One region of the Sphingobium salicis subsp. salicis genome, then DNA from elsewhere that is predicted to be linked to it. Evidence: riboswitches for the same ligand, from Rfam matches in the RefSeq annotation. Region 1 holds a riboswitch; the other holds the start of a gene.
The links. Region 1 has a riboswitch for S-adenosylmethionine ahead of VHN57_RS13540 (threonine aldolase family protein). Riboswitches for the same ligand answer to the same signal wherever they lie in the genome.
Positions count from the first base shown of each region.

Region 2: another riboswitch for S-adenosylmethionine. It lies ahead of VHN57_RS12005 (homoserine O-succinyltransferase); the one in region 1 lies ahead of VHN57_RS13540 (threonine aldolase family protein).

Region 1 covers NZ_JAYRCS010000001.1:2,779,749-2,784,355, reverse strand. The annotation lists gene VHN57_RS13565 (patatin-like phospholipase family protein) at 1-987, opposite strand, end outside; gene VHN57_RS13560 (heme exporter protein CcmB) at 1,095-1,742, opposite strand; gene ccmA (heme ABC exporter ATP-binding protein CcmA) at 1,733-2,350, opposite strand; gene VHN57_RS13550 (metallopeptidase family protein) at 2,347-2,754, opposite strand; gene VHN57_RS13545 (4a-hydroxytetrahydrobiopterin dehydratase) at 2,795-3,085, shown strand; SAM-I-IV-variant riboswitch at 3,121-3,229, shown strand; gene VHN57_RS13540 (threonine aldolase family protein) at 3,287-4,333, shown strand; gene VHN57_RS13535 (hypothetical protein) at 4,364-4,607, opposite strand, start outside.
Region 2 covers NZ_JAYRCS010000001.1:2,476,833-2,481,439, reverse strand. The annotation lists gene fabF (beta-ketoacyl-ACP synthase II) at 1-584, shown strand, start outside; gene mltG (endolytic transglycosylase MltG) at 694-1,665, shown strand; SAM-I-IV-variant riboswitch at 1,726-1,834, shown strand; gene VHN57_RS12005 (homoserine O-succinyltransferase) at 1,874-2,800, shown strand; gene VHN57_RS12000 (sugar transporter) at 2,811-3,230, opposite strand; gene VHN57_RS11995 (2'-5' RNA ligase family protein) at 3,338-3,841, shown strand; gene VHN57_RS11990 (hypothetical protein) at 4,046-4,607, shown strand, end outside.

The sequences.
Region 1 (4,607 bases):
GATCGCCTGGCCATGATCCTTCAGGAAATCGTCCGCCGCCTTGCGCCCGATCTTCTTGAGCTTCCACAGGAAAGCCCATTCGGCGTTCAGCTTGGACGAATGGCCGAATTGCAGCATGTCGGCGCTGGCGATGCGGTGGATACGCATCTTCGCCCATTTCTCGCCCTCGCCATGGCCGGGGTCGGCGACTTGGCGCAGCAGCGCCATCATCCGGATTTCCTGCAACAGCACGGCGTTGAAGGAAATCTCGTTCAATCGGCTGGCAATGTCGCGCGCGGCGTAGAGGTCGGTGGCGCGCTCGACCGGGTTTACCTGGATCAGGATGGTGTCGTCCGAATCGCAGTCGCGCACCAGCGGCGTCAGCGTCGGATTGCCCGAATAGCCGCCGTCCCAATAGGCCTCGCCATCGATCTCGACCGCGTGGAACATGGTCGGCAGGCAGGCGGAGGCGAGCAGCACGTCGGGGGTGATCTCCGCATTGCGGAACACGCGGGCCTGGCCGGTGCGCACGCTGGTCGCGGTGATGAACAGGCGGATCGGGCTGGCGGCAAGATGGTCGAAATCGACGCATTCGTTGAGGATGTCGGTCAGCGGGTTGAACCCGCCCGGATTGAGATCATAGGGCGAGCAGAGCCGCGCCATCAGGTCCATGCCGACATAGAGTGGCGAATAATCGAGCGTCCAGCGGCCGAGCGCTATGTCGAGCGGACTGCGGCGGAACGGGCTGAACATCGCCCCGTCCGACACCTTGCTCCAGAAGCGGGTGAGGGCGCGGCGGGCGCCCGGCGCGCCGCCATGGGCATAGCCGCTGGCCAGCACGGCCGCGTTCATCGCCCCGGCCGACGTGCCCGATATGCCGTCGATCCGCAGCCAGGGTTCCTCCAGCAGGCGGTCGAGCACGCCCCAGGTGAAGGCGCCATGGGCGCCGCCGCCCTGCAGGGCCAGGTCGATCAGGCGGCTTTGCGGCTCGGCAGTCGGATCGGGCATCGGGCACCTCGCGCTTGGCGGGGATGCCCCGCTATCGGAGTTTGTTGCGATGCAGCATGGGACCATTGCGGCCCGCCAATGTCAACGCCTTGCGCGTTGCACAAACCTCATTCCCGACCCGCGCGGATCGCCGCGCCGCCCGCGATCGGTGTGATCGCGACCAGCAGCAGGGAGGCGGCGCCCAGGAATTTGAACGCGGCGCCGCTGCCGTCGCCCAAGGTGCCCGCGCCAAAGATCAGCAGCGGCACCGCCAGCGGCAGGGCGAGCAGGCCCGCCAGCGCGCCCGACGAGCGCAGTCCGGCGGTCAGCGTCGCCACCAGCAGGCCGAGCGCGGCAAGCGCGGGCGTGCCGATCAACAGCCCGGCCTCCAGCGTCAGGATCGTCGCGCCGTCCAGCTTCAGCAGCGCGGCGGCGGGCAGGGCGGCGATCATCAGCGGCGGGCCGAAACCCAGCCAATGGGCAATCAGCCGGGCGATCACCACCATCTCCTCGCTGATGCCGCGCAGCGCGATCTGGTCCAGGATGCCGGCGTCGCGATCGGGCGCGACCAGCCGATCGACCGGCAACAGGCTGGCGAGCAGCGCCGCAATCCACAACATGCCGCCGCCGGTGCGGGCGAGCAGGGCGGCGTCGGGACCGACCGCAAAGGGGTAGAGGCTGGCGACCAGCAGCAGGAAGGCGACCGGCAGCCACAGCCCGGCCGAGCGCCAGGCCTGTCCCAGGTCGCGGGCGACGAGCAGGGCGATCAGTCGCATGACGCCTCCTGCGCCGGGTCCGGCACATGGGCGGCCATCTCGATCCGCACCGGATCGGTCAGCGGCAATGGCTGGTGCGAGGCAGCGACGACGATGCCGCCGGCCGCCAGATGGTCCGCCACCGCCGCGCCGAGCAGCGCGACCGACGCATCGTCCAGGCCGTTGGCCGGTTCGTCCAGCAGCCAGATATCCGCGCCGCTGGCAATCACGCGGGCGAGCATGGCGCGCTTGCGCTGGCCGGTGGAAAGCATGCGCACCGGCACGTCGCGCAAGGGGGCGAGCGCCATGGCGTGGAGCGCGCGGTCGAGCGCGGCCGCATCCGCCCGGTCGAGCCGTGCCCAGAAGCCGAGTGCGCGGTGGAGCGGCAATTCCATGTCGAGCGCCAGCCGCTCGTCGGCCAGCGCGACGCTGCCCTGGCGGTCGATCGTCCCGGCATGAATGGGCAGGAGTCCGGCACACTGGCGCAGCAGGCTCGACTTGCCGATGCCGTTGGCGCCGTGCAGCAAGGCACTGCCGCCGGCCGCCAGCATCAGGTCGACGCCGGCAAAGAGCAGGCGTCCGCCGCGCAGACAGGCCAGGCCCGACAGGCGCAGCGCCGCGCCGCTCATGGGGCGACCATATCCTCCAGCACATGCATGTCGATGTCCGACAGGCCGAAATGATGGCCGATTTCATGCACCACGACATGGGTGATGAGCGCTTCGAGCGGCACGCCGGTTTCGACCCATTCGTCGAGCAGCGGGCGGCGGAAAAGATGCACGGTCGGCGGCAGGTCGCCGGTCTGCGCCTCCTGCCCGAAGGGACGGCCGCTATAGAGGCCGGTCAGGCCGAACGGATCGTCAATCTCCATCTCCTTCAGGATATCGGCGTCGGCGAAATCCTCGACCAGCATCACGACATTGGAGAGATAGGAACGGAAGGGCTCGGGCAGGCGGCTCAGGGCCTCCAGCGCAAGTGTCTCGATTTCCTGTGGGGTAGGGGCGAAGCGGAACGATTGACCAGTGTCAGGCATGGCTGTCACATAGGCGAAAGAAATAACGCAGGATAGAGAAATGCTTGCCAGACTGAACGAAACGGAACGGGCGATCGCGCTGGCGGATTTGCCCGAATGGACGGCGGTCGCCGAACCGGACGGGATCGCGCGCAGCTTCACCTTTCCCGACTTTGTCGCCGCCTTCGGCTTCATGACGCGGGTGGCGCTGCTGGCGGAAAAGGCCGACCATCATCCCGAATGGTCGAACGTCTATAATCGGGTCGAAATCACGCTCACCACCCATGATGCCGGCGGCCTGTCGCAACGGGACATCGATCTGGCGAAGGGGATAGAGGCGCTGCTGCGCTGATGCTTGACGCGGCATCGCCCGGCCGATAATCGCCCCGGCAACATCAAGAGTCGGGCCAACGTCCGACACCAACCTGCTCCCCGAGCAAGGTGGTGCCTTTCGAAAGAGGGGGATGTGGCCGGACCGGCAATCCAACGGGACATGCAGCCACGACGACGTTGATCCGATGCTTGGTCAAACACCAGCAGACGGAAGCATGACGTGCCCATTTCCACACAGCAATTTGCCAGCGACAATTATGCCGGGGCCTGCCCCGAGGCGCTCGACGCGATGCTCGCGGCGAACAGCGGATCGGCGACGGCCTATGGCGAGGATGAATGGACGCAGCGCGCGGCGGACAATTTCCGCACCCTGTTCGGCGGCGATGCGGAGGTCTTCTTCGTCTTTAACGGCACGGCCGCCAATTCGCTGGCGCTCGCGGCGCTGTGCCAATCCTATCATAGCGTGATCTGTTCGGCGGCCGCCCATGTCGAGACCGACGAATGCGGCGCGCCCGAATTCTTCTCCAACGGGTCGAAGCTGCTCGCCGCGCCCTCGGCCGACGGCAAGCTGACGCCGGACGCGATCCGGCAGCTCGCGACCAGCCGGTCCGACATCCATTTCCCCAAGCCGCGCGTCGTCACCATCACCCAGCCGACCGAGACCGGCCTTGTCTACACTGTCGAGGAAGTGCGCGCGATTTCTGCCGTGTGCCGCGAACTGGGGCTGAAACTGCATATGGACGGCGCGCGCTTCGCCCATGCCTGCGCCAGCCTGGGCTGCGATCCGGCGGAAATCAGCTGGAAGGCGGGCGTCGACGTGCTCTGCTTTGGCGGCACCAAGAATGGCATGGCCGTGGGCGAGGCGGTGATCTTCTTCGATCGCGCGCTGGCGCAGGATTTCGACTATCGCTGCAAGCAGGCGGGGCAACTGGCGTCGAAGATGCGCTTCCTGTCGGCGCCCTGGATCGGCCTGCTGGAAAGCGGCGCCTGGTTGCGCAATGCCCGCCACGGCAATGATTGCGCGCGCCGGCTGGCGGTTGCGATCGCCGACCTGCCCGATGTCAGCCCGATCTTCCCGGTGGAGGCCAATGCGCTGTTCCTGACGGCCCCCGCGGAGGTGCTGGAAGCCCTGCGCGCGCGCGGCTGGCGTTTCTACACCTTCATCGGCGGCGGCGCGCGATTCATGTTCGCCTGGGATGCGCAGGTGGAGCGGGTCGACGAACTGGCCCGCGACATCAGGGAAGCCTGTCTGGCGGTCGCCGCCTGACCGGATGGCGCTAGTGCGGGCGAGGCGGCCTCAGGGTTCCTCGCCCTCGATCCGGGCGTCATAGCTGCTCAACGCGCTGATGACGTCCGGCATCTTTTCGTAGCGCTTGCGCAGCAAGGCCAGCTTCGCGTCGGTGCCGGAGCAGAGTTCGGCGACGCTTTCCTCGATATAGGCGCGCCGTTCCGCATCATAGGGTTCCTCGCCGCGGAAATGGTCGCAGCTGTCGCGGTCGACCATGAAGGCGGTGACTTCGCGCGGGAAGGGGGCGGGCTGG
Region 2 (4,607 bases), 300 kb from region 1:
CGCGTCCCTATGACGTCAACCGTGACGGCTTCGTCATGGGCGAAGGCGCGGGCGTGGTCGTGCTGGAAGAATATGAGCGGGCCAAGGCGCGCGGCGCGAAAATCTATGCCGAAGTCATCGGCTATGGCCTGACCGGGGACGCCTATCATGTCACCGCTCCCCATCCGGAGGGCAATGGCGGCTTCCGTTCGATGCAGATGGCGCTCAAGCGTTCGGGCCTGTCGCTGGAAGATATCGACTATGTGAACGCGCATGGCACCTCGACCCCGCTGGGCGACGAGCTGGAACTGGGCGCAGTCAAGCGTCTGTTCGGCGATCATCTGGGCAGCATGTCGATGTCGTCGACCAAGTCGGCGATCGGCCATCTGCTGGGCGGCGCGGGCGCGGTGGAGAGCATCTTCTGCATCCTCGCCATGCGCGACCAGATCGTGCCGCCGACGCTCAACCTCGACGAGCCGAGCGAAAGCTGCAAGGGCGTGGACCTGGTCCCGCATGTCGCCAAGGAACGCAAGGTGCGCGCGGTGCTGAACAACTCGTTCGGCTTCGGCGGCACCAACGCCTCGCTCATCATGAAGGCGATCTGATACGCCTGATCCTCCCCTGAAAAGGGGAGGATCATGTAAGCCATAGCCGGTTGGGCATTATTTGGGTCGGGCAGTTGGGATGATGGCAAGACGATCCGGCGCAAATCCGGTGCGGCGACTGGGCTGCATCATCCTTCTGATCGGCCTCGCCGTTGTCGCCTTTGTCGGTTTCCGTTTCGTCCATGGCTGGACCGAGACGGGGCCGGCCACCCAGAATATCAGCATCGTCGTGCCGGAGGGATCGACCCTGTCCGACGCCGCGGTGCTGCTGAAATCGGCCGGCGCGGTGCGTTCGGCCGATGCCTTCCTGACCCGCGCGAAGGTCTTTGGCGGCGCCAAGCCGATCAAGGCCGGCGAGTTCGTGGTGCCCAAGGGCGCCAGCAACCGCGAGATATTGTCGATCCTGCAGGGCGGCAAGACGCTGACCCGGCTGGTCACCATCCCCGAAGGCATGCCGTCGATCCTGGTGCAGGAACGGCTGATGGCGAATGACGAGCTGACCGGCGATGTCGCGGTGCCGCAGGAGGGCAGCGTGCTGCCCGACAGCTATGCTTTCGACAAGGGCGAGCCGCGCGCCGCCGTGCTGAAGCGCATGCAGGCGGCGATGGACAAGGCGCTGGCGAAGCTCTGGGCCGAACGCGCGCCCAACACGATCGCCAAGTCGCCCCAGGAGGCGATCATCCTCGCCTCGATCGTCGAGAAGGAGACCGCGATCGCCAAGGAGCGGCCGATGGTCGCGGGCGTCTACAGCAACCGTCTGCGCAAGAACATGATGCTGCAGGCCGATCCGACGATTATCTATCCGATCACCAAAGGCAAGCCGCTCGGCCGCCGGATCAAGAAGTCCGAGATCGCCGACGTCAACGACTACAACACCTATGCCATGGCTGGCCTGCCCAAGGGGCCGATCGCCAATCCGGGTCGGCTGTCGATCCTGGCGGTGCTGCACCCGGCGGAGACGAATGCGCTCTATTTCGTCGCGGACGGGAAGGGCGGCCATATCTTTGCCGACACCTATCAGCAGCATAATGAGAATGTGCGGAAGTGGTTCGAGATCCGCCGCGCGCGGGGCGAGCTGTAAAGCCCGGCTTGGCCGATATATAGCCGGGCTTGCCACATGGCCCGGCGCGCGCTAGGGATAGTGCAGCATCAAGAGTTGGGGCGACGCCCAACGCCAACCTGCCGTTCCGGGCAAGGTGGCACTCCCGATCCGGGAGGATGTGGCCGATCCGGCAACAAAGCGGACCTCAGCCACCGATCGTCGCCCCGCCAGGAAGGACTGACGAGACGTGCCGATCAAGATTGCCGACGACCTGCCCGCCCGCCGCACTTTGGAAGCCGAAGGCGTTGCCGTGATGGGCGAGGCCGACGCGGTGCGGCAGGATATCCGCCCGCTGCGGATCGCGCTGCTGAACCTGATGCCCAACAAGATCGATACCGAGACGCAGCTTGCGCGGCTGCTCGGCGCCTCGCCGTTGCAGGTGGAACTGACGCTGGTGCGGGTCAGCGACCATGTGTCGCGCAACACCTCCGCCGATCATATGCAGTCCTTCTACCGCGCCTGGACCGATGTGCGCGACGAACGCTTCGACGGCTTCCTGATCACCGGCGCGCCGGTCGAGCATCTGCCGTTCGAGGAGGTGAGCTACTGGCAGGAACTGCGCGCCATCTTCGACTGGACCCAGACCCATGTGCATCGTTCGCTCAGCATCTGCTGGGCGGCGCAGGCGGCCCTTTATCATTTCCACGGGGTTCCGAAACACGCGCTGGAGCGCAAGGCGTTCGGCGTGTTCCGCCATCGCAACCATGCCCCGGCCTCACCCTATCTGCGGGGCTTTTCCGACGATTTCTCGATCCCCGTGTCGCGCTGGTCGGAAGTGCGGCGGGAATCGCTGCCGCTCGATCGCGGGCTGCAACTGCTGGCCGACAGCGCGGAGACCGGCCCCTGCCTGGTCCATGATCCGCGCCATGGCTTCCTGCACATGTTCAACCATGTCGAATATGACACGCGCACCCTGGGCGACGAATATGCGCGCGACGGCGGCCGCCAGATGCCGGCCCATTATTTCCCCGACGACGACCCGACCCGGCCGCCGGAAAATCGCTGGCGCAGCCATGCCCATCTGCTGTTCGGCAACTGGATCAACGACCTCTACCAGACCGCGCCGTTCGACGTGGACATGATCGGCCAGGAGATATTGCAGAGCGCGGCCTGATCGGCGCCGATCAGCGCAGCAGGCCCTTGGCCGCCTGACTGCGGGCGTAGAGCCACTGGCCGATGCCGATCAGGACGATGACGGCCGGGAAGATCGCCGCGCCCGCGCCCTTCACCGCCAGCAGGTCGGTGCCAAGGAACGTGTGTCCGAATTGGACGATCACCGCGAGCAGCGACAGCAGGAACAGCGGCACCGCGACGCGGCGGCGCAGCAGCAGGGCGATCGCGCCCAGCGTGCCAGCGCCCACCGCCACCGCATAGACGGCCCAGGCCCAGCCGGGCATCTGGGCGAAGGCGCGGGCGGTGTCGGGATCGGTCTTGGCGAGTTCGCTGAGGTCGGCGCCATATTGCATGACGAAGGCGGCGACCCCCATCAGGTTCCATAGCAGCAGGATGACGGCGATGATGACGAAGGATTCCGGTGCGCGCATGATGCTTCCCCTCCTGGCCCGCGCCTGCTTGCCGGGCGCGGCATCTGTCATCATATAGCCTGTCCCGGCCGGGCGAAAGTCCGCCATCGCGTTGCAGGGAGGCGGTTCTGGCTGATCCGATCATCGTCACCGCGCTGCTGGGCGCCGCCGATTTCGCCTGGGCGGATGGCTTGCGCCGCGCCCATTTTCCGCCCGAACGCAATCAGGTGCCAGCGCATGTCACCCTGTTCCATCATCTGCCGCCTTCGCTGCTGCCGGAACTCAGGACGCGGATGAAGCAGATATGCGCCGGCCCCGCGCCACTGGCGCGGCTGGGCGATGTGTTGCTGCTGGGGCAGGGGGTCGCCTATCGCATCGACAGTCCCGATCTGGCGGCGTTGCGGGACGAATTGGCGGACGCCTTCACAGGCCTGCTGACGCCGCAGGACCAGGCCGGCTTTCGCCCGCATCTGACCGTGCAGAACAAGGTGGAGCCCAGGGTCGCGCGGGCGCTGGCCGACCGATTGCGCGCCGATTTCCATCCTCGCCCGATCGCAATCGCGGGCCTGGCCGCCTGGCACTATCGCGGCGGACCATGGGAACTGGCAAGCGAGACCCGGTTTCGCGGGTAGGGGGGATTTGGGTGGGAACAAGACATAGCCCCTCCCTTTCAGGGAGGGGGTGGGGTGGGTGGCGAGCGCAGCGAGATTCTGCCCGATCGACCGTAGGCCGCCGCTATGCGGCGCACCCACCCCACTCCCCTCCCTGAAAGGGAGGGGAGTGGGAAACGTCAGATTCTGCTCGCATCGCGCCCGTTTGCCGGTCATTCTGGCCTCATGAACAAGGGCGTATTAGCTCAAGCTACGATCCGCGCCAGCGAGGCGCTGGACGCCGTGTATCGCACTTTCGAGATGCCGGCGCCGTCAACGATCGAAGGCTGCCCTTGCTGTATCGATACGCGCGGCACCGATGTCTTGCTCGCTACCCCATTGCGTGAAATCAGCGGCATGGCTCTCTGGCGCTATGTTTCGGGTGCGTTCTTGACGGTTGGTGACGAGCAGGACTTTCGCTATCTGCTGCCGCGCATTCTGGACGTGTCAGTGTCTGATCCAGCGAATGCCAACAATCCCGAGATCGTGCTGGGCAAGCTGTCGCTCGCGGGATGGGACTCCTGGCCACCGCATGAAAAAGCTGTGATCGAAATGTTCGTCGGAGCGTGGTTTGAACTGGCCCTGGCGAGCGATCTTGCAGAAGCAGATGAAGGTTGGATCGGATGGGCTGCCGAGAGCGTTCTTTGTGGCGCGGCTCGAGCCGGGGTGCAGCTAGACCGCTGGCTACTGCGATTGGCTGCGCCAGACGTCGCGCCGGTTCTGGCTGACATTCGTGATAGGTTCCCAC